Regions from separate parts of the Streptomyces sp. NPDC046727 genome, predicted to be linked through region 2. Evidence: predicted binding sites of a transcription regulator. Region 2 holds the regulator's gene; the other holds the start of a gene.
What was found. Region 2 encodes HrcA, which represses chaperone genes, less so after heat shock. Its sites were predicted from a motif close to TTNGCACTCNGNNNNNCNGAGTGCNAA; they were not measured.

Region 1: the regulator HrcA is predicted to act here: its motif matches at 3,790-3,816, upstream of groES (co-chaperone GroES).

The regions. Positions count from the first base shown of each region.
Region 1 covers NZ_JBEYYR010000001.1:210,356-221,707, forward strand. The annotation lists gene ABZ937_RS00875 (SDR family oxidoreductase) at 1-742, shown strand, start outside; gene ABZ937_RS00880 (ester cyclase) at 819-1,526, shown strand; gene groL (chaperonin GroEL) at 1,591-3,216, opposite strand; gene groES (co-chaperone GroES) at 3,335-3,643, opposite strand; gene ABZ937_RS00895 (polysaccharide deacetylase family protein) at 3,857-4,669, opposite strand; gene ABZ937_RS00900 (polysaccharide deacetylase family protein) at 4,666-5,592, opposite strand; gene ABZ937_RS00905 (methyltransferase domain-containing protein) at 5,683-6,846, shown strand; gene ABZ937_RS00910 (sigma-70 family RNA polymerase sigma factor) at 6,794-8,095, opposite strand; gene ABZ937_RS00915 (YciI family protein) at 8,143-8,499, opposite strand; gene ABZ937_RS00920 (FG-GAP-like repeat-containing protein) at 8,609-9,985, opposite strand; gene ABZ937_RS00925 (LCP family protein) at 10,058-11,113, opposite strand; partial or broken gene ABZ937_RS00930 (cellulose binding domain-containing protein) at 11,187-11,321, opposite strand.
Region 2 covers NZ_JBEYYR010000035.1:53,925-65,276, reverse strand. The annotation lists gene ABZ937_RS33075 (ribonuclease Z) at 1-104, opposite strand, end outside; gene ABZ937_RS33070 (histidine triad nucleotide-binding protein) at 111-464, opposite strand; gene ABZ937_RS33065 (PDZ domain-containing protein) at 530-3,718, opposite strand; gene ABZ937_RS33060 (hypothetical protein) at 3,765-4,277, opposite strand; gene ABZ937_RS33055 (VOC family protein) at 4,683-5,075, opposite strand; gene ABZ937_RS33050 (16S rRNA (uracil(1498)-N(3))-methyltransferase) at 5,093-5,830, opposite strand; gene ABZ937_RS33045 (nitronate monooxygenase) at 5,827-6,915, opposite strand; gene dnaJ (molecular chaperone DnaJ) at 7,016-8,152, opposite strand; gene hrcA (heat-inducible transcriptional repressor HrcA) at 8,153-9,169, opposite strand; gene ABZ937_RS33030 (MBL fold metallo-hydrolase) at 9,331-10,053, shown strand; gene ABZ937_RS33025 (DUF3097 domain-containing protein) at 10,088-10,903, shown strand; gene ABZ937_RS33020 (Uma2 family endonuclease) at 10,881-11,352, opposite strand, start outside.

The DNA of each region.
Region 1 (11,352 bases), on a different contig from region 2:
GGGGATCGGTGCCGCCTTCGCGCGGCGGCTCGCGGCGGACGGGCATGACCTCGTCCTGGTGGCGCGGGACACCGGGCGACTGCGCGAGCAGGCGACCGAACTGCACGACCGGCACGGCATCGAGGTGGAGGTGCTGACCGCCGACCTCGCGCAGGACAAGGGCATCGAGGCGGTGGCCGAGCGGCTCGGCGACCGGAAGAACCCGGTCGACCTGCTGATCAACAACGCCGGTTTCGGCAACAAGGGCCGCTATCTGGACGTGTCGATGGCGGACGAGCTGCGGATGCTCAAGGTGCACTGCGAGGCGGTGCTCCGGCTGACGTCGGCGGCGGCCGGGGCGATGCGCGAGCGCGGCCGGGGCGGGGTGGTGAACGTCGCCTCGGTGGCCGCGTTCCTCCCGCGCGGCACGTACGGCGCGTCCAAGGCGTGGGTCGTGCAGTTCACCCAGGGCGCGGCCAGGGACCTGGCCGGCAGCGGGGTCCGGCTGATGGCGCTGTGCCCGGGGTTCGTGCGCACCGAGTTCCACCAGCGGGCCGGGATGGGCACGGACAACATCCCGGGCTGGATGTGGCTGGATGCCGACAAGCTGGTCGCGGCGGCCCTGGCCGACCTCGCGCGCGGCAAGTCGCTGTCCGTCCCGGATCCCCGGTACAAGGCGTTGATGGGCCTGGCGAAGGTGACGCCGCGTGGGCTGCTGGGCGGCATCAGTTCCCGTACGGGGCGCAGGTACGGGCCGCAGTGACGGGCGGGTGACGCTGCCGTCCCGGTGGGAAAATGGGCGGGACGGTACCGGACCAGGGGGGCCCGGAGGCAGCGTCATGACCTTCGTACAGCTCATCGAGTGCAGGACGAGCCGGCTGGACGAGATGAACCGGCTCATGGACGACTGGGTCCAGCAGACCAAGGGGAAGCGGACGGCGACGCACGCGGTGGTCGGCACGGACCGCTCGGACACGTCGCATGTCGTCGAAGTGGTGGAGTTCCCCTCGTACGAGGAGGCGATGCGGAACTCGAACCTCCCGGAGACCGACCGGATCTTCCGGGAGATGGTCGCGCTGTGCGACGAGATGCCGACGTTCACCGACCTGGACGTCGTACGGGACGAGCGTCTGTCCGAGGACACCGTGCGCAGGTTCCTGGAGGCGCTGTGTGCCGCGGACGAGCTGCCTCCGCTCAACGACCTGCTCGACGAGGACATCCACAGCCGTGATCCGATGAACCCGCAGGACACCATCGGACTGGACAACGTCCGCGCCGAGTTCCGGATGTGGCGCGGCGCCTTCGACTTCGCGTTCACGGTCGACGACGTGTTCGCCCAGGCCGACCGGGCCTGCGCGCGCTGGACCTGGAACGCCACGCACAAGGGCGACTTCCTGGGGATCCCGGCCACCGGCAGGCAGGTCACCATGACCGGGCTGACGCTGTTCCGGTTCGGCGCGGCCGGCAAGATCGCCGAAATGTGGTGGCAGCACGACCAGCTGGGCCTGATGCAGCAGCTGGGCGCCCTCGACGAGTTGGAGCGGTAGCCGGACAGGGCGAAGGCCCGGCTCCCCGTCCGGGGTACCGGGCCTTCGCTCGGGAGCGCTCGGCTCAGTGGGCGTGGCCGTGGCCGTGGCCCGCGGCGGCCGGCTCTTCCTCTTCCTTCTTCTCGACGACCAGGGTCTCGGTCGTGAGCAGCAGGGCGGCGATGGAGGCGGCGTTCTCCAGGGCGGAGCGGGTGACCTTGACCGGGTCGATGACGCCGGCCTTGACCAGGTCGCCGTACTCGCCGGTGGCGGCGTTGTAGCCCTGACCCTTGTCCAGGTCCTTGACCTTGGACACGATGACGTAGCCCTCCTGGCCGGCGTTCTCGCCGATCCAGCGCAGCGGCTCGACCACGGCGTTGCGGACCACGGCGACACCGGTGGCCTCGTCGCCGGCCTTGTCGAGGTTGCCCTCCAGCACCTTGGAGGCGTGGACCAGGGCGGAGCCACCACCGGAGACGATGCCCTCCTCGACCGCGGCGCGGGTCGCGGAGATGGCGTCCTCCAGACGGTGCTTCTTCTCCTTCAGCTCCACCTCGGTGGCGGCGCCGACCTTGATCACGCACACGCCGCCGGCCAGCTTCGCGAGGCGCTCCTGGAGCTTCTCGCGGTCCCAGTCGGAGTCGGTGTTCTCGATCTCGGCCTTGATCTGGTTGACGCGGCCCACGACGTCCTCGGACTTGCCGGAGCCGTCGACGATGGTCGTGTCGTCCTTGGTGACCGTCACGCGGCGGGCGGAGCCCAGCACGTCCAGGCCGGCCTGGTCGAGCTTGAGGCCGACCTCCTCGGAGATGACCGTGGCGCCGGTGAGGACCGCCATGTCCTGGAGCATCGCCTTGCGGCGGTCGCCGAAGCCCGGGGCCTTCACCGCGACGGCGTTGAAGGTGCCACGGATCTTGTTGACGACGAGGGTGGAGAGGGCCTCGCCCTCGACGTCCTCGGCGATGATCAGCAGCGGCTTGGAGGCACCGGCCTGGATGACCTTCTCCAGCAGCGGCAGCAGGTCCTGGATGGAGGAGATCTTGCCCTGGTTGATGAGGATGTACGGGTCCTCCAGGACGGCCTCCATGCGCTCCTGGTCCGTCACGAAGTACGGCGACAGGTAGCCCTTGTCGAAGGCCATGCCCTCGGTGAAGTCCAGCTCCAGACCGAAGGTGTTGGACTCCTCGACGGTGATGACACCGTCCTTGCCGACCTTGTCCATCGCCTCGGCGATCAGCTCGCCGACCTGCTGGTCCTGGGCGGACAGCGCGGCGACGGCGGCGATGTCGGACTTCTCGTCGATCGGGCGGGCCGAGGCGAGCAGCTCGTCGGAGACGGCCTTGACGGCGGCGTCGATGCCCTTCTTCAGGGCGGCCGGGGAGGCGCCGGCGGCGACGTTCTTCAGACCCTCGCGGACGAGCGCCTGGGCCAGGACCGTGGCGGTGGTGGTGCCGTCACCAGCGATGTCGTTGGTCTTGGTCGCCACCTCCTTCACCAGCTGGGCGCCGAGGTTCTCGTACGGGTCCTCGATCTCGACCTCGCGGGCGATCGTGACACCGTCGTTGGTGATGGTGGGGGCGCCGAACTTCTTGTCGATGACGACGTTGCGGCCCTTGGGGCCGATCGTCACCTTCACCGTGTCGGCAAGCTTGTTGACGCCGCGCTCAAGGGCGCGACGGGCGTCCTCGTCGAACTTCAGGATCTTCGCCATGGCAGCGGGAGCCCTCTCGGAAATCTGTGGGTGAAAAACGCAGCGCCCCGGGCGCCCGGCTTCTTATCGATCGCGGGGGCCAGGGGCGCTGCTCAAAGCAGAGAGTTGCTTGAGGTGATTACTTCTCGATGATCGCGAGGACGTCGCGAGCCGAGAGGACGAGGTACTCGTCGCCGTTGTACTTCACCTCGGTGCCGCCGTACTTGCTGTAGAGGACGACGTCGCCGACCTTGACGTCGAGCGGGAGACGCTCGCCGTTCTCGAACCGGCCCGGGCCCACGGCGAGGACGGCGCCCTCCTGGGGCTTCTCCTTCGCGGTGTCCGGGATGACCAGGCCAGAGGCCGTGGTCTGCTCGGCGTCCAGCGGCTGGACCACGATGCGGTCCTCAAGCGGCTTGATGGCAACCTTGGAGCTGGCGGTCGTCACGATCCGACCTCCCCCTTCGGAGATCTCACGGGGTTAACTGTCTGAGGTGGCGACCAGGTCGATCCGTCGTCGCGGGTGCCGGACCTGCCCGTCGCGTTGTTGGCACTCTCCAGTGGGGAGTGCCAGACCTGAGACTATGACCGCGATTAGCACTCGGTCAAGCGGAGTGCCAATGCCGGCGGCGCGTCGCGCGGAACTGCCCCCCGAAAGCCCCTACAGGTAGTCCTCGAGACGCCCGGCCGTGAGCCCCTCCCCCTGAGCCTCCCTCAGCACCCGCACCACGCGTTCCCGCAGGGGCGGACCGGCCGGCTCCTCGGGGCCCACCAGGACGATGTCGCCGGGGCGCAGGTGGTGGGGGCCGTGCGTGTAGACGAGGCCGGCCGGGGTGAGGGCGGCGCGCCACAGGACGAGCGCGGAGATGCCGCAGTCGGCCGCCGCGCGCAGGGTGGTCGGGTCGTAGGAGCCGTAGGGCGGGCGGAAGAGGCGGGGGCGGACGCCGAGGCGGGCGCGGAGGCGGTCCTGCTGGCCGCAGATCTCGGCGCGCTGGCCGGCGTACGGCAGCCCGGCCGGTGCCCGGTGGTCGACGGTGTGGTTCTCGATGCCGGCGCCGAGGGCGCGCAGGCGGGCGAAGTGGCGGTAGCCGGGGGCGGCGACGCTGTCGGTGAGGAACAGGGTGACCGGCAGCCGGAGTTCGCGGACCATGTCGACGAAGCGGGGGTCCCGTTCGGCGCCGTCGTCGTGGGTGAGGAAGACGACCGGGTCGCGGGTGGGGACGTGGTCGACCACCGGGGGCAGGGCGCGGGCCCCCGGGTGCGCGGCGAGCGGCCGGGCGGGGTGCACCGGGGAGCGGGCGAGCGGGCGGGCCAGGCCCCAGTGGCGGTAGCGGCGGTCGGCGGCGGGGCGGGACGGGCGGACCCCTTCGGCGGCCTTCTTGCCGAGGCGTTCGATGGGGTCGACGGACTGGGCGCAGCCCGTGAGGAGCAGGGCCGAGGCGAGGACCGCGGCCGGGCCCCGCACGCGCCTCACAGGTAGTCCTCCAGGCGGGCCACGGCGTAACCCTCGCGCGTGACCTTGTTCAGGAAGCGGCGCATGTCGTCCACCATCGTGCCGTCCCAGTCGCCCGGGCCGCGGAAGTGGGTGAGGACGATGTCGCCGGGGTGCAGGCTGCGGTCCCAGTCGCGGTACTCCCAGTGGTCGACGAAGACCTCCTCGTCCCAGATGGGCGCGTACCTGATCCCGCAGGCCTTGGCGGCGCGCAGGGTGTCGCCGTCGTAGTTGCCGTACGGCGGCCGGAACACGGTGGGCGCCCTGCCGAACTGCTCCTTCATGACGGCCTGCATGCCGCAGATCTCGTCCTTCTGCTCCTCGTAGGACAGGCCGGGCAGGTAGGGGTGGGTGAGGGTGTGGTTGTTGAGGGTCACGCCCTGCGCCTGCATCCTGCGGAAGTAGCCGTAGTCGTCCTTGACGAGGTAGTTGCTGAGGAAGGCCGTGTACGGCACCTTCAGCTCGCTCATCATGCGCAGGAACGCGGGGTCCTTCTCGGCGCCGTCGTCGATGGTGAGGAAGACGATCTTCTTCCTGGTGGGGACGGTGGTGAAGACCGGCGGGAGGTCTTCCTCCTCCTGGCCGTCCACCTCGAAGCCGTCCCGCGGGGTGATCCTGGGCTTCTCCGCCGGCGGGGCCGGGGGTGCGATCGGGGCGCGGTCCAGGCCCCAGCGCCGGGCGGCGGCGGCCAGCCGGGCCTGTTCGGCGGCCTGGCGGGCGTGTTCGGCAGCCTGGCGGGTCCGCGGGTCCAGGGGGCGGGCGGGGCCGCCCTGGCCGGTGGCCGGTTCGCCGCCGTCGGCGCAGCCGGACAGGAGTGCGGAGGCAGCCAGCGCGAGGGCGGCGGAGCCCGTGGCCGCCTTCCGGACCCGCGCCCGGTTTTTGTCATTTTGTAGTACTGCTCGCATGGTGCCGGATCCTCCCAGGCGCCGGCCCGCGTCCCGGGCCGACACCGCCGCCGGAGGCGCACCATCCACCGACTGGCCCACAATGAGCCGGTGAACGACCTCGCTCTGCTCCTCACCCCCGAAGGCCGCGCCCTCCTCGACGAGGTGCGCGACACCGAGCCCGCGCAGGAGCTGGCGGTGGCCACCCGGCTGCGCCGCGACCATCCGGCCGAGCTGGTCTCGGCCGCGCTCGGCCAGGCCCGGCTGCGGCAGCGCGCGGCGGCCAAGTTCGGGGCGGAGGACGCCGGGCGGATGTTCTTCACGCCGAACGGGGTCGAGCAGTCGACGCGGAGCAGCGTGGCGGCGTACCGGGCGGCCCGGATGAAGGACCTGGGGGTGACCTCGGTCGCCGACCTGTGCTGCGGGATCGGCGGTGACGCCATCGCGCTGGCGCGGGCCGGGATCCGGGTGCTGGCCGTGGACCGGGACCCGCTGACGGCCGCCGTCGCCCGGGCGAACGCCGAGGTGCTCGGCCTCGGCCGGCTGATCGAGGTCCGGGAGGCGGACGTCACCGAGGTCGGCACCGCCGGCTACGACGCCGTCTTCGTGGACCCGGCGCGGCGCGGCGGCCGGGGCCGCATCTTCGACCCGGAGGCGTACTCACCGCCCCTGTCCTGGGCGGTCGCCGCCGCCCTCGCCGCACCCCGCGCCGCCCTGAAGATCGCCCCGGGCGTCCCGCACGAGGCGGTCCCCGCCGAGGCCGAGGCGGAGTGGATCTCGGACGGCGGTGACGTGAAGGAGGCGGTGCTCTGGTTCGGCACCGAGCCCGGCCTGGTCCGCGCCACCCTGCTGCCCGGACCGCGCACCCTGCTCGGCCGGGGCCTGCCCGATCCGGAGGTACGCCCGGTGGGCCGGTACCTGTACGAGCCCGACGGCGCCGTGATCCGGGCCCACCTGGTCGCCGAGGTGGCCGAGCAGCTCGGCGGCGGCCTGATCGACGCGACCATCGCCTATGTCACGGCCGACGACCTGCGCCCGACGCCGTACGCCTCGGCCTACGAGATCACCGACCGGCTCCCCTTCAACGTCAAGAAGCTGAAGGCCCTGCTGCGGGAGCGCGAGGTCGGCACGCTGACCGTGAAGAAGCGCGGCTCGGCGGTCGAGCCGGAGGAACTGCGCCGCAAGGTCAAGCCGCAGGGCCCGAACGCGGCCACCGTCTTCCTCACCCGGGTGGCCGGGGCACCGACGATGCTGATCGGTCATCCGGCGGGGTGACGCACTCCCGCGCCCGGCGCAGCAGCAGTTCGCGTTCCTTCTCGTTGCGGGCCAGCCCCGCCGCCCGGGTGAACTCCTCGCGGGCCTCGGCGGGGCGGCCGAGGCGGGTCAGCAGGTCGCCGCGGACGCTGGGCAGCAGGTGGTAGTCGTGCAGCGCGGGGGCGGCGGCCAGGGCGTCCACCAGCTTCAGGCCCGCCGCCGGGCCGTCGGCCATCGACACGGCGACCGCCCGGTTCAGCTCGACCACCGGGGACGGCGCGCGGGCGGCCAGCAGGCCGTACAGGGTGGCGATGGCGCGCCAGTCGGTCTCCTCGTACGTGTGGGCGTGCGCGTGGCAGGCGGCGATGGCGGCCTGGAGGGCGTACGGGCCGGGCGGGCCGGCCGCCGTGGCGTCGGCGCGGTCGAGGGCGCGGACCCCGCGCGCGATGAGCATGCGGTTCCAGCGGCGCCGGTTCTGGTCCTTCAGCAGCACCGGTGTGCCGTCGGGGCGGGTGCGGGCGGCGGCGCGGGACGCCTGGAACTCCAGCAGCGCGGTCAGGCCGTGCACCTCGGGCTCCTTGGGCATCAGCGCGGACAGCACGCGGGCCAGCCGCAGCGCGTCCTCGCACAGGCCGGGGCGGAGCCAGTCGTCGCCGGCGGTGGCCGCGTAACCCTCGTTGAAGATCAGGTAGATGACGTCCAGGACGGAACCGAGGCGGGCCGCGCGGTCGGGACCGTACGGCACCTCGTAGGCGACGTTCTTGGTGGCGAGTGTCTTTTTCGCCCGGACGATGCGCTGGGCGATCGTCGGCTCGGGGACCAGGTAGGCGCGGGCGATCTCGGCCGTGGTCAGGCCGCCGAGCAGGCGCAGGGTGAGCGCGGTGCGGGCCTCGGGGGACAGCACCGGGTGGCAGGCGGTGAAGACCAGCCGGAGCAGGTCGTCGTCGATGGCGTCCGGGTCGGCGGGCTCCTCCGGGGGTGCCGTGGTCTCCAGGTCGCGGCCGATCTCGGCGAGCTTGCGGGCGTAGGTCTCGCGGCGCCGGACCAGGTCGACGGCCCGGTGCCGGGCGGTGGCCATGAGCCAGGCGCCGGGGTTGTCGGGCACGCCCTCCCTCGGCCACCGTTCCAGGGCGGCGACCAGGGCGTCCTGCGCCAGTTCCTCGGCGATGCCGACGTCCCGGACGATCCGGGCGACGCCGGCGATCACGCGGGGCGACTCCAGGCGGAAGACGGTCTCGATGGCGTGCGCCGCGGTGGGCTGTGGTTCCACAGCCCACCATGCAACACCCTGTCCGGCGGAAGGCCAAACGAGAGGGCCTAGCCCTCGGCGACCTCCCGCACCTCGCAGGAGACGGTCCAGAACGGCTCGTGGACCTGGAGGAACCGCTTGGTCCACTCCAGGGCCTCGGCCTTGTCCTTGCACTGCATGAGCGCGTAGCCGCCGATGACCTCCTTGGCCTCGGTGAAGGGCCCGTCGGTGACGGAGATCTTCCCGTCCTTCCAGTGCATGGTGGTGCCCTGGGCGGAGGGGGTCAGCCCGGCGGTGTCGAGCATGACGCCGGCCTTCGTGACCTCCTCGATCAGCTCGCCCATCCGCCGCATCAGCTCCTCGCTGGGGCCGCCGGCCGGGGCGGAGGACTCGTCGATGTGGATGATCGACAGGTAGCGGGGCATGGTGACTCCTTCGGTCGGGGCGGCGGGGCCGTTCCCCGCCGCTCACCCATGCGTCGAACGGGCGGCACGCGGATCGACACGGGCGCGGAAAAATCTCCGGGAAATTTTTCTACTTCAGCTCCGACCCGAACGACGCCTTCGTGTACGGCGCCTTCACCGCCTTCCCGCCGAAGACCAGGGCACCGTCCGTGACCAGGCCGGACGTGCGCCCGCGCAGCACCCAGACCGCGCCGTTGCCGCCGTCCTCGCCCGTGGCGGAGGCGGTCAGTTCGGCGTGGCCGTCGCCGCCCAGGTCGAGCAGGCCGACGGCCTGGCCGAAGGCGTCGTTCCGCTCGGCCGTTCCGGGGACGCCCCGGGTGTTCTGGGTGAAGGCCTGCGCGCCGGTGCCGGTCAGACCGGTGCGGCTGCCGCGCAGCAGGTCGACCGCGCCCGCGGAGCCGTTCTCGCCGGGCACGCCGACCGCCACGTCGTCGAAGCCGTCGCCGGTGACGTCGCCGACGGCGACCGAGGTGCCGAACCCGTCGTCCGTCTCGGCGGTGCCGGGCACTCCGGGGGTGTTCTGCCAGTACGCCCGCCAGGTGTTCGCCCCGCCGAGGCCGGTGGCGGAGCCGTACGCCACCCGGATCCGCTCGTCGGCGATGTACGTGGTGACGAGGTCGTCGTAGCCGTCGCCGTTCAGGTCGCCGAAGGCCACGGGGCCGTCGCCGGCGGGGTAGGAGTAGCTGTTGGTGAGGCCGGCGGGGGTGCTGACGTAGAGGCGGGTGCAGTGGCTGCCGTCGCCGCAGTACACCGACAGGGCCAGGTCGGCGCGGCCGTCGCCGTTGAGGTCGCCGGTGGCTCCGTCGTGGACGTCGAGGAAGCGCAGGCCGTCGGGGTCGAGCGGGGTCCGGGCGGCGGGCGTGCCGCTGCGCCCCAGCGGGCCCTTCCACAGGGTGGCGGTGGTGCCGACGGGGTCGTCGCCGGGGGCGAAGCCGGTGCGGAAGGCGGCCAGGTCGAGCCGCCCGTCGCCGTCGAAGTCACCGGTCTGGGTGTCGGTCGCGGGGATCGACGTGCCGCGCCCGAGGCCGTGCGGCCCGCCCCAGACCACGACCGCGTCGGCGCGCTGTGAGCCGGTGCCGACGACGAGGTCCGCGTAGCCGTCGCCGTCCAGGTCGCCCTTGGACACCTGGAGGCCGAAGCCCTCGCCCTTGGCCGCGCTGCCGGGGATGCCGGCGGTGGACCGGCTGACGAGCGTGCGCCGGCCGGTGGACGGTCCGTGCGGGCCGCCGTACATCACGGTGACGTAGCCGGCCCCGGCCCGGCCGTCGATCGTGCCGTGCGGGGCGCCGACGGCCAGGTCGGCGTAGCCGTCGCCGTCGAAGTCGTCCCGCACCGGGGCGGCGCTCGTCACCGGGGTCCCGGACGCGGCCCAGGCGGTGGGTCCGAGGACGGTCAGCCCCAGGGCCAGCGGCAGCGCCCAGCGGGCCTGCGAACGTGAACGGAACAACGGAGAACTCCCAGGTGTACGGCTGCTGTGTCACCGCAGCAGACCCGCGGGCCGCCCTCGGGGTTGTACGGCTCAGCGCAGGGACGTCCACAGGTCGCCCGCCTCGGGTTCCTCGGCGATCACCCGGTTGGGGTCGGAGGGGGCCGTGACGACCGGCATGGTGACCGTCTTCACCTGGTCCGCGGTCAGCCCCTGCACGCTCCGGCCGAGCGTCATCAGCTCGCTCAGGGAGTCCAGGCCGGTGTCGGTGGTGAGGCTGGCGGTGACGGCGTCGGCGACCCGGTACAGCCTGGCCGGGTCGGTGAGCAGCCTGGTGGCCGCCATCCGCTCCAGCAGGGCCTTGACCAGCGTCTGCTGCAGTTCTATGCGGCCCAGGTCGCTGCCGTCGCCTATGCCGTGCCGGGTGCGGGCGAGGGCCAGGGCCCGCTTGCCGCCGAGGTGGTGGGCGCCGGCCTTGAGGTGCAGATGGCTCTTGTCGTCGTCGATGTCCTGGCCGGTGGTGACGTCGACGCCGCCGAGCGCGTCGACCAGCCGGGCGAAGCCGGAGAAGTCGATTTCGAGGTAGTGGTCCATGCGGACGCCGGTGAGCGACTCGGCGGTCTTCACCGCGCACACCGGACCGCCCACCGAGTAGGCGCTGTTGAACATGGCGCCGTACGCCACCGTCGTGGCGCCGCCGGAGGAGAGCGGGCAGGACGGGCGGGTGACGAGCGTGTCGCGGGGGATGCTGACCACGGTGGCCTTCGTCCGGCCCGCGTCGATGTGCACGACCATCGCGGTGTCGGACCGGGCGCCGGAACTGTCGCCGCCGCCCAGTTCCCGGTTGGCCGTGCCGCTGCGCGAGTCCGAGCCGAGGACCAGGATGTTCAGGGAGCCGCTGGGCAGGGGGGAGGCGTCGGCCGAGGCGGTCGTGGCGGGGTTGATCACCGCCCGGGCGGGCCGGTCGTCGCCGAGCGCGCTGTCGATGTCGACGCTGGTGATGTTGTCGTTCAGGTGCCGGTACGCCCAGCCGGCCGCCGCCGCGCCCAGCACCAGGGCGCCCGCCAGGGTGAGGCCGACGATCTTCAGCGCTCTCGGCCGCCGGCCCACCCGCCCGCCCGCGTCGTCGTGCTCCTCGTGTCGCGTCACGGCAGGAACGTACGTCCGAATTATGAAGGGAGTGTTAGCAGAGACCGTGCGCGGCGGCTTTCTCGGGAGATTCTCATCCCAGCGTCACGGTGGGTGCCGGATTGCTGCCGCTCCAGGAGGCGTTGAAACCGAACGTCACCGAACCGCCGTCCGGCACCGAGCCGTTGTACGAGGCGTTGACGCGGGACACGGCAGCCCCCGACTGGGTGCGGCGATGCCGCGGGCCTCCGAAAGTTTCG
Region 2 (11,352 bases):
AGGATGCCCTCGCCGTCCCAGCGCAGCAGGTAGCCGTTGTGGTTGCGGTGCCGGGTCGGGACCTGGCTGGCCGTGCCGAGGACGACCAATTCACGTACGGACACGGTGGGTTACCCGGGGGGCCACTGCAGGCCACGGCCGCCGAGGACGTGCGCGTGGGCGTGCCAGACGGTCTGGCCGGCGCCGCTGCCGGTGTTGAAGACGAGGCGGTAGCTGTCGAGCTTCTCCTCGTCGGCCACGGTCCGGGTCTCGACGAGGACGTCGGCGGCGAGTTGGGGTGCGCCGGCGGCGAGTGCGGCGGCGTTCTCGTAGTGGGCCTTGGGGATCACCAGGATGTGGGTGGGAGCCTGGGGGTTTATGTCCCGGAAGGCGACGGTCGTCTCGGTCTCACGGACGATCGTCGCCGGGATCGTACCCGCGACGATCTTGCAGAACAGGCAGTCGTCCTGCGGTTCTCCGGCCATGCGTGTGCCTCCTGTGATCAATGCCGTGGGCATCGTAGCCGCATATCGATCAAGCCCCGCGTCCCTCAGGCCGGCATCGCGGGCGGTGTTTTCGCGGGCGCCGACTCCAGCGCCTCCAGCGCCAGCCGCACCGCCTCGTCCAGCTGGGCATCACGGCCCTCCGCCCAGTCCTGAGGCCTCTGGACGACCTCCACGTCCGGGTCCACCCCGTGGTTCTCCACGTCCCACCCGACGCCCTCCAGCCACATCGCGTACTTCGGCTGGGTCACCAGCGTGCCGTCGACGAGGCGGTAGCGGCTGTCGATGCCGATGACGCCGCCCCAGGTGCGGGTGCCGACGACGGGGCCGATGCCGAGGGCCTTGATCGCCGCGTTGACGATGTCGCCGTCGGAGCCGGAGAACTCGTTGGCGACGGCGACGACCGGACCCCGGGGCGCGTCCAGCGGGTAGCTGGTGGGGCGCATGCCGCGCGGCAGGTCCCAGCCGATGATCCGGCGGGCCAGCTTCTCGACCACGAGCTGGGAGGTGTGGCCGCCGCGGTTCTCGCGGACGTCGACCACCAGGCCCTCCCTGGCCACCTCCACCCGCAGGTCGCGGTGGATCTGGGCCCAGCCGGGGGCCTGCATGTCGGGGACGTGCAGGTAGCCGAGGCGGCCGGCGGAGGCCGCGTGGACGTGGGCGCGGCGGTCGGCCACCCAGGCGTGGTAGCGCAGGGGTTCCTCGTCGGCGACGGGGACGACGACCGTGTGGCGGGGTTCGCCGCCGCCGGCCGGGGAGACGGTCAGCTCCACCGGGTGGCCCGCCGTGCCGGCGAGCAGCGGGCCGGGGCCCGTCACCGGGTCCACGGGGTGGCCGGCGACCGCGATGATCGCGTCGCCGGGGCGGACCGCGACCCCGGGCGCGGCGAGCGGGGAGCGGGCGTCCGGGTCGGAGGTCTCCGAGGGGAGGATCCGGTCGACGCGCCAGCTGCCGTCCGCGTGGCGGGAGATGTCGGCGCCGAGCAGCCCGTGTCCGGCGCCGCCGGAGCCGCCGCGCGGCATGACGTAGGCGTGCGAGGTGCCGAGTTCGCCGTGCACCTCCCAGAGCAGGTCGACCAGGTCGCTGTGGGTGGCGAGGCGGCCGAGCAGCGGGCGGTAGCGGTCGAGGACCCCGGTCCAGTCGACGCCGCCCAGGTCGGGGCGCCAGAAGTGGTCGCGCATGAGGCGGCCGGTCTCGTCGTACATCTGCCGCCACTCGGCGGCCGGGTCGACGGTCTGCCGGATCCGGGCGAGGTCGACGGTGACGCTGGTGTCGCCGTCGTCGTCGGTGCCGGTACGGCGGTCGCTGGGGACCACCCGCAGCCGGCCGTCGGTCCACAGCAGGACGCGTTTGCCGTCGCCGCTGACCTCGAAGTGGTCGGCGTCGGAGGCGAGGTGCTCCAGGCGGCGCTGGGCGAGGTCGTAGCGCTCCAGCTCGGTGTGCGGGTCGGGGTCCTCGGGATGGGCGCGGGAGGCACCGAGGACGCCCTGCACCGGGTGGCGCAGCCACAGGACGCCGTCCTTGGCGGCGCGCAGGGTGGAGTAGCGGCCGGCCTCCACCGGGAAGGGCACGATCCGGTCGGCGAGCCCCTCGGGGTCGATGCGGGTGGCGGGGGTGCCCTCGCTGTCGGGGGTCTCGTCCTTGTCGGAGGTCTCGAAGGGGCGGCCGTGGCGCTGCGGGCCGAACGGCGAGGGGGTGGTGGCGGCCAGGGTGATCAGGTGCGGGCGGGCGCCGACCACGAACGCGAGGTCGAAGACGTGCTCGTCGTAGACCGGGTCGAAGGCGCGGTTGGAGAGGAACGCGAGGTGTTTGCCGTCGAGGGTGAAGGCGGGCGCGTAGTCCTGGAAGCGGAGCGGGGTCGCCTCGGTGACCGAGAGGTCGGTGGTGTGGGCGATGCGCAGCTGGGAGAGCGGGCGCGGGCCGGGGTGGGCCCAGGCGAGCCAGCCGGAGTCGGGGGAGAACGCGAGGCCGGAGACCTCGCCGTCGTCGCTGCGGTCGACCTCGCGGACCTCGCCGGTCTCCCGCTCCACGAGCAGCAGCCGGCCGTCGTGCGCGGCGACGGCGGCCCGGCTGCCGTCGGGTGCCACGGCCAGTTCCAGGACCCGGCCGAGCTGTCCGGCGGCGAGCCGGCGCGGCGGGGCGCCGGGCACGGTGCCGGTCGCGGGGGCGAACTCCAGGGCGTCCTCGCCCTCGGCGTCCGTCACCCACACCGCCCACTCCTCGCCCTCGGCGCGGAAGGCGCGCGGCATCCGGGCGCGGACGCCGGGGCCGGCGGCCAGGGCGCGGGCGGGACCGGAGCGGTGGGTGACCCAGTGGACGCCGCCGCGCACGCACACGGCGCTGCCGCGCGCGGTGTGGTCGGGGGACGCCTCGCCGAACCAGTGGGCGGCGTTGACGGGGTACGGCCGCAGGTCGACGCGGGGTCCGCCGAGCCGTACGTCGAGGCGGCGCGGCTCGGCGCCCTCCAGGTCGTCCAGCAGCCAGAGTTCACCGGCGGAGCTGTAGACGACGCGGGTGCCGTCGCCGGCCGCGTGCCGGGCGTAGAAGCCGTCGAGGGGGGTGTGGCGGCGCAGGTCGGAGCCGTCGGCGAGGGAGGAGTACAACGCGCCGGTGCCCTCGTGGTCGGAGAGGAAGGCGAGCCGCTCGCCCGCCCAGACCGGGTGCTCGATGTTGCCGTCCAGTTCCTCGTGCAGCCGGACGAACTCCCCGCTGCCGTCCCGGTCGATCCACAGCTTGCCGGCCGTGCCGCCGCGGTAGCGCTTCCAGTGGGCGGCCTCGCGGCCCATCGGCGCGGACAGCAGCACGGTGGCCGGGCCGGGGGCCACACCGCCGACGGGCCCGTACGGCAGGGTCTCGGCGGGTCCGCCGTCCAGCGGGACGGCGTACGCCCAGGTGTGCCGGAAGCTGTGCCGGCCGTGCGCTCCGAGCGTGAGCACGCGTCCGTCGGCGGTCCAACCGCGCACCTCCGTGCGGCGGTTGCCCCAGTACGTCAGGCGTTCGGCGGGGCCGCCGTCGACCGGGGCGACATGCACCTCGGGGGCGCCGTCCCGGGTGGAGGTCCAGGCCAGGTGTCTTCCGTCCGGCGATATCCGGGGCAGGGTCACCGGCGTGTTGTCGGCGCTGACCCGCCAGGCCCGGCCGCCGTCGAGCGGCGCGAGCCACACGTCGTCCTCGGCGACGAACGTCACCAAGTCGCCGTGCAGATGGGGGAACCGGAGATAGGCCGCCTGAGTCACCCCGTCACTCTACGCAACGACCGGCTGCCCCGCTCCCGGTTTCGGATCACTTGCCCGGCACGGGCCGGACGGTCTGCGTGACGGTGACGGTGACGGTCGGCTTCGGCTGTCCCGCGGTGGGCGGGTGGTACGTCGGCCCGGGCGGGGCGGAGCAGTTGCCGAGCCCGTTGACGTGGAACACCTGTCTGCCGTCGACCCTGGCCGTAAGGTCCCCGCGCACGCACGCCCCGTCGACGGCCTTGGTCACCACCCCGGCGACGACGATCTTGCGCCCGTCGTCCGTCTCGCCCCGGCAGTCGACGGAGACGACGGTGGTCTCGGTCGGCGCGGGCGAGGTGCCGCGCGTGTCGTCGCCGTCGCGGCCGGTGCAGGTCAGCCAGGCGACGTTCACCTGCCGGTGCTCCAGCGCGGCGGTCGCCGTCCGGTCGGTGGTGTACGCGACGGTCGCGGACCCGAGTCCGCCGGGCTGGCACGCCACGGCGGCCCCTGCGACCACCCCGACGAGTCCCACCACAGCGACAACCCGCGCCTCGCGCCGTATCCGCCTCGACAGGCCCATACAGCGCAGCGTCCCACCGCCACCCACGGCGCGGAAGCCCGCATACGGCCACTCACCCGTTCGTGGGGCGAGCCGTCTACCCTGATCCGATGCGCAGCGAACGCAGGCTCAGGCGGCTCGTTCTGCCGGACGGAACGGAGTACCGGTGGAAGGTCCGGCACCGGCACACCGCCGGCGGGCCCTGCACGGAGGTGCTCTCGCTGCACCGGGACGGGACCGTGGCGCACATCGTGTTCCCCGGTGTGGTCGTCGGCGGTTACACACATTCCGGTCTGGTCTTCGACCGGGACGGGCACACGGTCAACCTGCACGAGCCCCGTGTCGTACGGGCCTTCGTGGACGAGCTGCGGTCTCGCGGGCCGGTGGTGACCGGTGACGTGGACGGGTGGGCGCTGCTGCCCGCCGTCAGCCGCGCAGCAGCAGCCACTCCTGGAGTTCGACCAGATTGCCCTCCGGGTCCTTGAGGTGGGCCACCCGCATGCGGTCGGTCATGGGGGCCGGGCCGTGCAGCAGGGTGGCGCCCCGGGAGACGATCTCCGCGCAGTAGGCGTCGAGGTCGTCGACGCGCAGGACGACCAGGGAGCGGTGGCCGGTGGCGGCCTCGCCCAGCTCGTTCAGGACCTCGGCCATCATCGCCCGGTCCTGCAGCGCGATCCCGGCGGAGCCGGCGTGCGGGCTGAACTTCTCGTACGGGCCCTCGGTCGTCCCGGACTGCGGCTTGAGGCCGAGGACATCGGCGTAGAAGCGGTAGCAGGCCGGGAAGTCGGTGACGAGGAGCCGGACTTGGGCGAGTTCCACGATGTCTCCCGGACGGGTCAGGACCAGCGGCCGGTACGGCCCAGCAGCAGGGCCGCGGCGGCGGTGCCGGCGGTGGAGGTGCGCAGGACGGTGGGCCCGAGGACGTAGGCTTCCGCGCCCGCCTGCGCGAAGAGCGCCAACTCCTCGGGGGAGACGCCGCCTTCGGGGCCGACGACCAGCACGATGTCGCCCTCGGCGGGGAGTTCGGCGGTGGCGAGACGCGCCTCGCCGCTCTCGTGGAGCACGGCGGCGAAGTCCGCCCGGGCGAGCAGCGCGGTCACCTGCTTGGTCGTCGCCGCGTCCGCGACCTCGGGGAAGCGGACCCGGCGGGACTGCTTGCCGGCCTCACGGGCGGTGGCCCGCCACTTGCCGAGGGACTTCAGCCCGCGGTCGCCCTTCCACTGCGTGATGCAGCGGGACGCCTGCCAGGGCACGATCGCGTCGACGCCGACCTCGGTCATGGTCTCGACGGCGACTTCCCCCCGGTCGCCCTTGGGCAGGGCCTGCACGACGGTGATCCGCGGGCCGGCCGGCGGTTCCTCGTGCACGTTCAGGTCCGTGACGACCAGCCGGTCCTTGCCCTCGGCGGCCTTGACGACCCCCTCCGCCCAGCGTCCGCGCCCGTCGGTGAGGACCACGTCCTCGCCGGGCCGCAGCCGCTTCACGGACACGGCGTGCCGTCCCTCGGGCCCGTCGAGCACGAACTCCGGGCCGATCCGGTCGAGTTGGTCGACGACGAAGACGGGAGCGGTCATCGCGGGTCACCTCCGGGCCGCGGCAGGTCCGACAACGCTGTCCGGGCCTCGGCGAGTTCGGCCGCCAGCACCTCCACCAGCCGCCCGGCCGGCAGCTCCCGGGCCATCCGGTGGCCCTGTCCCGCCCACAGCGCCATGCCCTGGGCGTCCCCGGCCTTGGCGGCGGCCTTGCGCAGCGGCGAGGTGAGGTGGTGGACCTCCGGGTAGGCGGCGGGGGCGTACGGGCCGTGCTCGCGCAGGAAGCGGTTGACCAGCCCGCGGGCCGGCCGGCCGGAGAAGGCGCGGGTCAGCTCGGTGCGCGCGAACAGGGGGTTGGTCAGCGCCTGCTTGTGCAGGGCGTGCGCGCCGGACTCGGGGGTGGCGAGGAACGCGGTGCCCAGCTGGGCCGCGCTCGCGCCCGCCGCGAGGACGGCGGCGATCTGGCCGCCGCGCATGATGCCGCCCGCGGCGACGACCGGGATGCGCACGGCCTCCCGGATCTGCGCGATCAGCGACAGCAGCCCGATGCCGGAGCCGTCGTTCTCCGGCAGGTCCCGGTGGGTGCCCTGGTGGCCGCCGGCCTCCACGCCCTGCGCGATCACCGCGTCCGCCCCGGCCCGCTCGACCGCGCGGGCCTCCTCGGCCGTGGTGGCGGTGACCAGGGTGAAGGTGCCGGCCCGGCGCAGCTTGTCGAGCACCTCCCGGCGGGGCACGCCGAAGTGGAAGGAGACCACCGGCACCGGGTTGTCGAGCAGCACGGCGAGCTTGGCGTCGTAGCCGTCGTCCCGTCCGCTGTCCGGGTCGCCCAGCTCGGTCTCGTACCAGGCGGCCTCGCCGGCCAGTTGGTGCGCGTAGACGTCGACGGCACCGGACTCGGCGTGCTCGGGCTGCGGCATGAACACGTTCACGCCGAAGGGGCGGCCCGTGAGCCCCCTGAGCTGCTTGATCTCCTGGTACATGCCGTCGGCGGTCTTGTATCCGGCGGCGAGGAACCCGAGGCCGCCGGCCTCGGAGACGGCGGCGGCGAGCTGCGGGACGGAGACACCGCCCGCCATGGGGGCCTGCACGATCGGGTGGGGGAAGAGATCGGTCAGCGCGGAGGACATGACCGCATGTTGTCACGTCCTCCGAACAAGTCCGAATCCGGGCTTCCCCCGGCATAGGACAGGGGCATACGGGGTGCGGGAACACCCCGTATGCCACGGCTCAGCGGCCGTTGAACGCGTCCTTCAGCCGCGAGAACAGCCCCTGCTGACCTGGCTGGAACTGGCCCTGCGGGCGTTCCTCGCCCCTCAGCTTGGACAGCTCGCGCAGCAGTCGCTCCTGCTCGGGGTCGAGCTTGGTCGGGGTGGTGACCTCGACGTGCACGATCAGGTCGCCCCGGCCACCGCCGCGCAGATGCGTGACGCCCCGGCCGTGCAGCGGGATCGACTGGCCGGACTGGGTGCCGGGCCGGATGTCGACCTCCTCCATGCCGTCCAGCGTCTCCAGCGGCACCTTGGTGCCGAGGGCCGCCGCCGTCATCGGGATGGTGACCGTGCAGTGCAGGTCGTCGCCGCGCCGCTGGAAGACCGAGTGCGGCAGCTCGTGGATCTCGACGTACAGGTCGCCGGCGGGACCGCCGCCGGGGCCGACCTCGCCCTCGCCCGCGAGCTGGATCCGGGTGCCGTTGTCGACACCGGCCGGGATCTTCACCGTCAGGGTGCGACGGGAGCGGACGCGGCCGTCGCCGGCGCACTCCGGGCACGGGGTCGGCACGACCGTGCCGAAGCCCTGGCACTGGGGGCAGGGGCGGGAGGTCATGACCTGGCCCAGGAAGGACCGGGTGACCTGGGAGACCTCACCCCGGCCGCGGCACATGTCACACGTCTGGGCGGAGGTGCCCGGGGCCGCGCCCTCGCCGTTGCAGGTGTTGCAGACGATCGCGGTGTCGACCTGGATGTCCTTGGTCGTCCCGAAGGCCGCCTCGTCCAGCTCGACGTCGATGCGGATCATCGCGTCCTGGCCGCGCCGGGTGCGCGAGCGCGGGCCGCGCTGCGACGCCGTACCGAAGAACGCGTCCATGATGTCGGAGAAGTTGCCGAAGCCGCCGGCCCCGAAGCCGCCCGCGCCGGCCCCGCCCGACTGGGAGAGCGGGTCGCCGCCGAGGTCGTAGACCTGCTTCTTCTGCGGGTCCGACAGCACCTCGTAAGCGGCGTTGATCTCCTTGAACCGCTCCTGGGTCTTCGGATCCGGGTTGACGTCCGGGTGCAGCTCGCGCGCGAGCCGGCGGAACGCCTTCTTGATCTCATCCTGCGACGCGTCGCGGCGCACGCCGAGAACGGCGTAGTAGTCCGTGGCCACCTACGACTCCGCCAGGATCTGTCCGACGTACCGTGCCACTGCGCGTACCGCTCCCATCGTTCCCGGGTAGTCCATGCGGGTCGGTCCGACCACGCCGAGCTTGGCAACCGCCTCGCCGCCCGAACCGTAGCCGACCGACACGACGGAGGTGGAGTTGAGTCCCTCGTGGGCGTTCTCGTGGCCGATGCGCACCATCACGCCCGGATCCTTCGCCTCGCCGAGGAGCTTGAGGAGCACCACGTGCTCCTCCAGGGCCTCCAGGACGGGGCGGATCGTGAGGGGGAAGTCATGTCCGAAGCGGGTGAGATTGGCGGTACCGCCGATCATCAGCCGCTCCTCGTTCTCCTCGACGAGTGTCTCCAGGAGAGTGGAGAGCACCGAGGAGACCGTACCGCGGTCCTCGGGCTCGAAGGCCTCCGGCAGGTCCTCGACCAGCTTCGGCACATCCGTGAACCGGCGGCCCGCGACCCGGCTGTTCAGCCGCGCCCGCAGATCCGCCAGCGAGGACTCGCCGAACGGCGCCGGGCAGTCGACCATCCGCTGCTCGACCCGGCCGGTGTCCGTGATCAGCACGAGCATCACGCGCGCCGGGGCGAGCGAGAGCAGCTCCACGTGCCGCACGGTGGACCGGGTCAGGGACGGGTACTGCACGACGGCGACCTGCCGGGTCAGCTGCGCGAGCAGCCGTACCGTACGGGCCACGACGTCGTCGAGGTCGACGGCGCCCTCCAGGAAGTTCTGGATCGCGCGGCGCTCGGGCGCGGTCATCGGCTTCACGCCCGCGAGCTTGTCCACGAACAGCCGGTAGCCCTTGTCGGTGGGGATGCGCCCGGCGCTGGTGTGCGGCTGCGCGATGTACCCCTCGTCCTCCAGGGCCGCCATGTCGTTGCGGACGGTCGCCGGGGAGACGCCGAGGCTGTGCCGCTCGGTCAGGGCCTTCGACCCGACCGGCTCCTCGGTGCCCACGTAGTCCTGGACGATGGCGCGCAGTACCTGAAGCCTGCGTTCACTCAGCATTCGCGCGCACCTCCAGCATGTGTTCCCCTCGGGCCTCAGGTCGTCCGCCTGGCACTCCTCCCATGCGAGTGCCAGCCTTCCCCGGCCCAGTGTACGGCTGTCGGGTACACACTGGGCAAGGTCGGGCCGCCGTACCGGGTCGTACCGCTAGCGTCGCGGGTATGACCGTGACTTGGGAAGAGCTGGGGTGGGAACGGCTGGCGACCGGGGTGGGACGGTGCCGGCTGCCCGGCTGGGACTGCACCGCGGGCCTGGTGCTGGGCGCGGGTACGGCGCTGGCGGTGGACGCCGGATCGAGCCTGGCCGAGGGGGCCCGGCTACGGGCGCGGGCGGAGGAACTGGCCGGCGGCCGTGTGACCCATCTCGCTCTGACCCACCCCCACTTCGACCATGTCCTCGGGACGCCCGCGTTCGCCGGAACGCAGGTGTACGCGGCGGTGGGCCTGGACGCGGTGCTGGCGTACGAGCGCGAGGAGCTGCGCCTGGACGCGATCAGGAACGGGCTGGCGGTGGCGGACGCGGACGAGTCGGTGGCGGCGCTGGTCCCGCCCGGCCATCTGGTCTCCGGCGAGTGGACCCTCGACCTGGGCGACGGCCGGCAGGCGCTGCTGGCCAACGTGGGCCCCGGCCACACCGCGCACGACCTGGCGGTCCTGGTGCCGGGGGATCCGGAGGTGGTCTTCTGCGGCGACCTCGTCGAGGAGTCCGGCGAGCCCCAGGCGGGCCCGGACGCGATCCCCTCCCGCTGGCCGGACGCGCTCGACCGGCTGCTGGCGCTCGGCGGCGAGGACGCGCTGTACGTACCCGGTCACGGCGCGGTGGTGGACGCGGGGTTCGTGCGCCGCCAACGCGAGCAGCTGGCGGCGCGGTTCGGCGTGTCGTGAGCACGACTTCCCCGGTTCTCCTATCGTCATCCGAATGCGCCAGTACTCCGCCGACCTGACCCCGCCGTGGAAGAAGCCGAAGCCCGTGCCGGAGGTACCGGCCGAGCCGGGCCTGGTGGTGGAGGAGCCCGGCACCGGGTTCTGCGGCGCGGTGATCCGCTGCGAGGCGGGCACGGTGACGCTGGAGGACCGCTTCGGCAAGCACCGGGTGTTCCCGCTGGAGCCGGGCGGCTTCCTGCTGGAGGGGAGGGTGGTGACCCTCGTCCGGCCGTCCTCGTCGGCTCCGTTACGTCCCGCCCGTACGGCCTCCGGTTCGATCGCCGTCCCGCAGGCACGCGCGCGGGTGGCCCGGGCCGGGCGCATCTACGTGGAGGGCCGGCACGACGCCGAGCTGGTCGAGAAGGTCTGGGGCGACGACCTGCGCATCGAGGGCGTGGTCGTGGAGTACCTGGAGGGCGTGGACGACCTGCCGTCGGTCGTTTCCGACTTCTCTCCCGGTCCGGACGCCCGCCTGGGGGTGCTGGTGGACCATCTGGTGCCGGGTTCGAAGGAGTGGCGGATCGCGGAGTCGGTGACGAGCGAGCACGCGCTGGTGGTGGGCCACCCGTTCATCGACATCTGGCAGGCGGTGAAGCCTGCGTCGCTGGGCATCGAGGCGTGGCCGGTGGTGCCGAGGGGGCAGGACTGGAAGACGGGCGTGTGCCGGGCGCTGGGCTGGCCGTCGGAGAACACCGGGGCGGTGTGGCAGGCGATCCTGAAGCGGGTGGGGTCCTACAGGGACCTGGAGCCGGAGTTGCTGGGGAGGGTGGAGGAGCTGATCGACTTCGTCACGGGTAGCGGTGGGGCCTGACCTTCTCGTACGTGGCGAATTCGCTGGTGTCCAGTTCGACGCCAAGGGGCTCCAGTGGCGTGAGGTCGCCGAATTTGGTGATCCGCTGGCACCGATAGTCCGCGTACTCTCCATCGCCCGTCGGCTCGGTGAGCAGAACGCACTGGCCCATGATCGGGTCGATGATGAAGTAGGCGGGGATTTTTGCCGCTGCGTAGATCGAACGTTTGACTTGGTAGTCCCGGTCCACGCTCGTCTTGGAGACGACCTCCACAAGCAAGGTGATGACCTGGGGCGGCATCAGCCTTCCGTGACCGGGTCCGGCACCTCGCTCGATCACCACAAGATCGGGCTGCGGCTCGCTGGTCTCTTCAAGGATGGCGATGTCCTGGGTCTGAAGCCGCCGCCAGTGCCGCCGGGGGATCTGGTCCTGAACCGCCTCGACGATGTCGTTGTGGGCCACGTCTGGC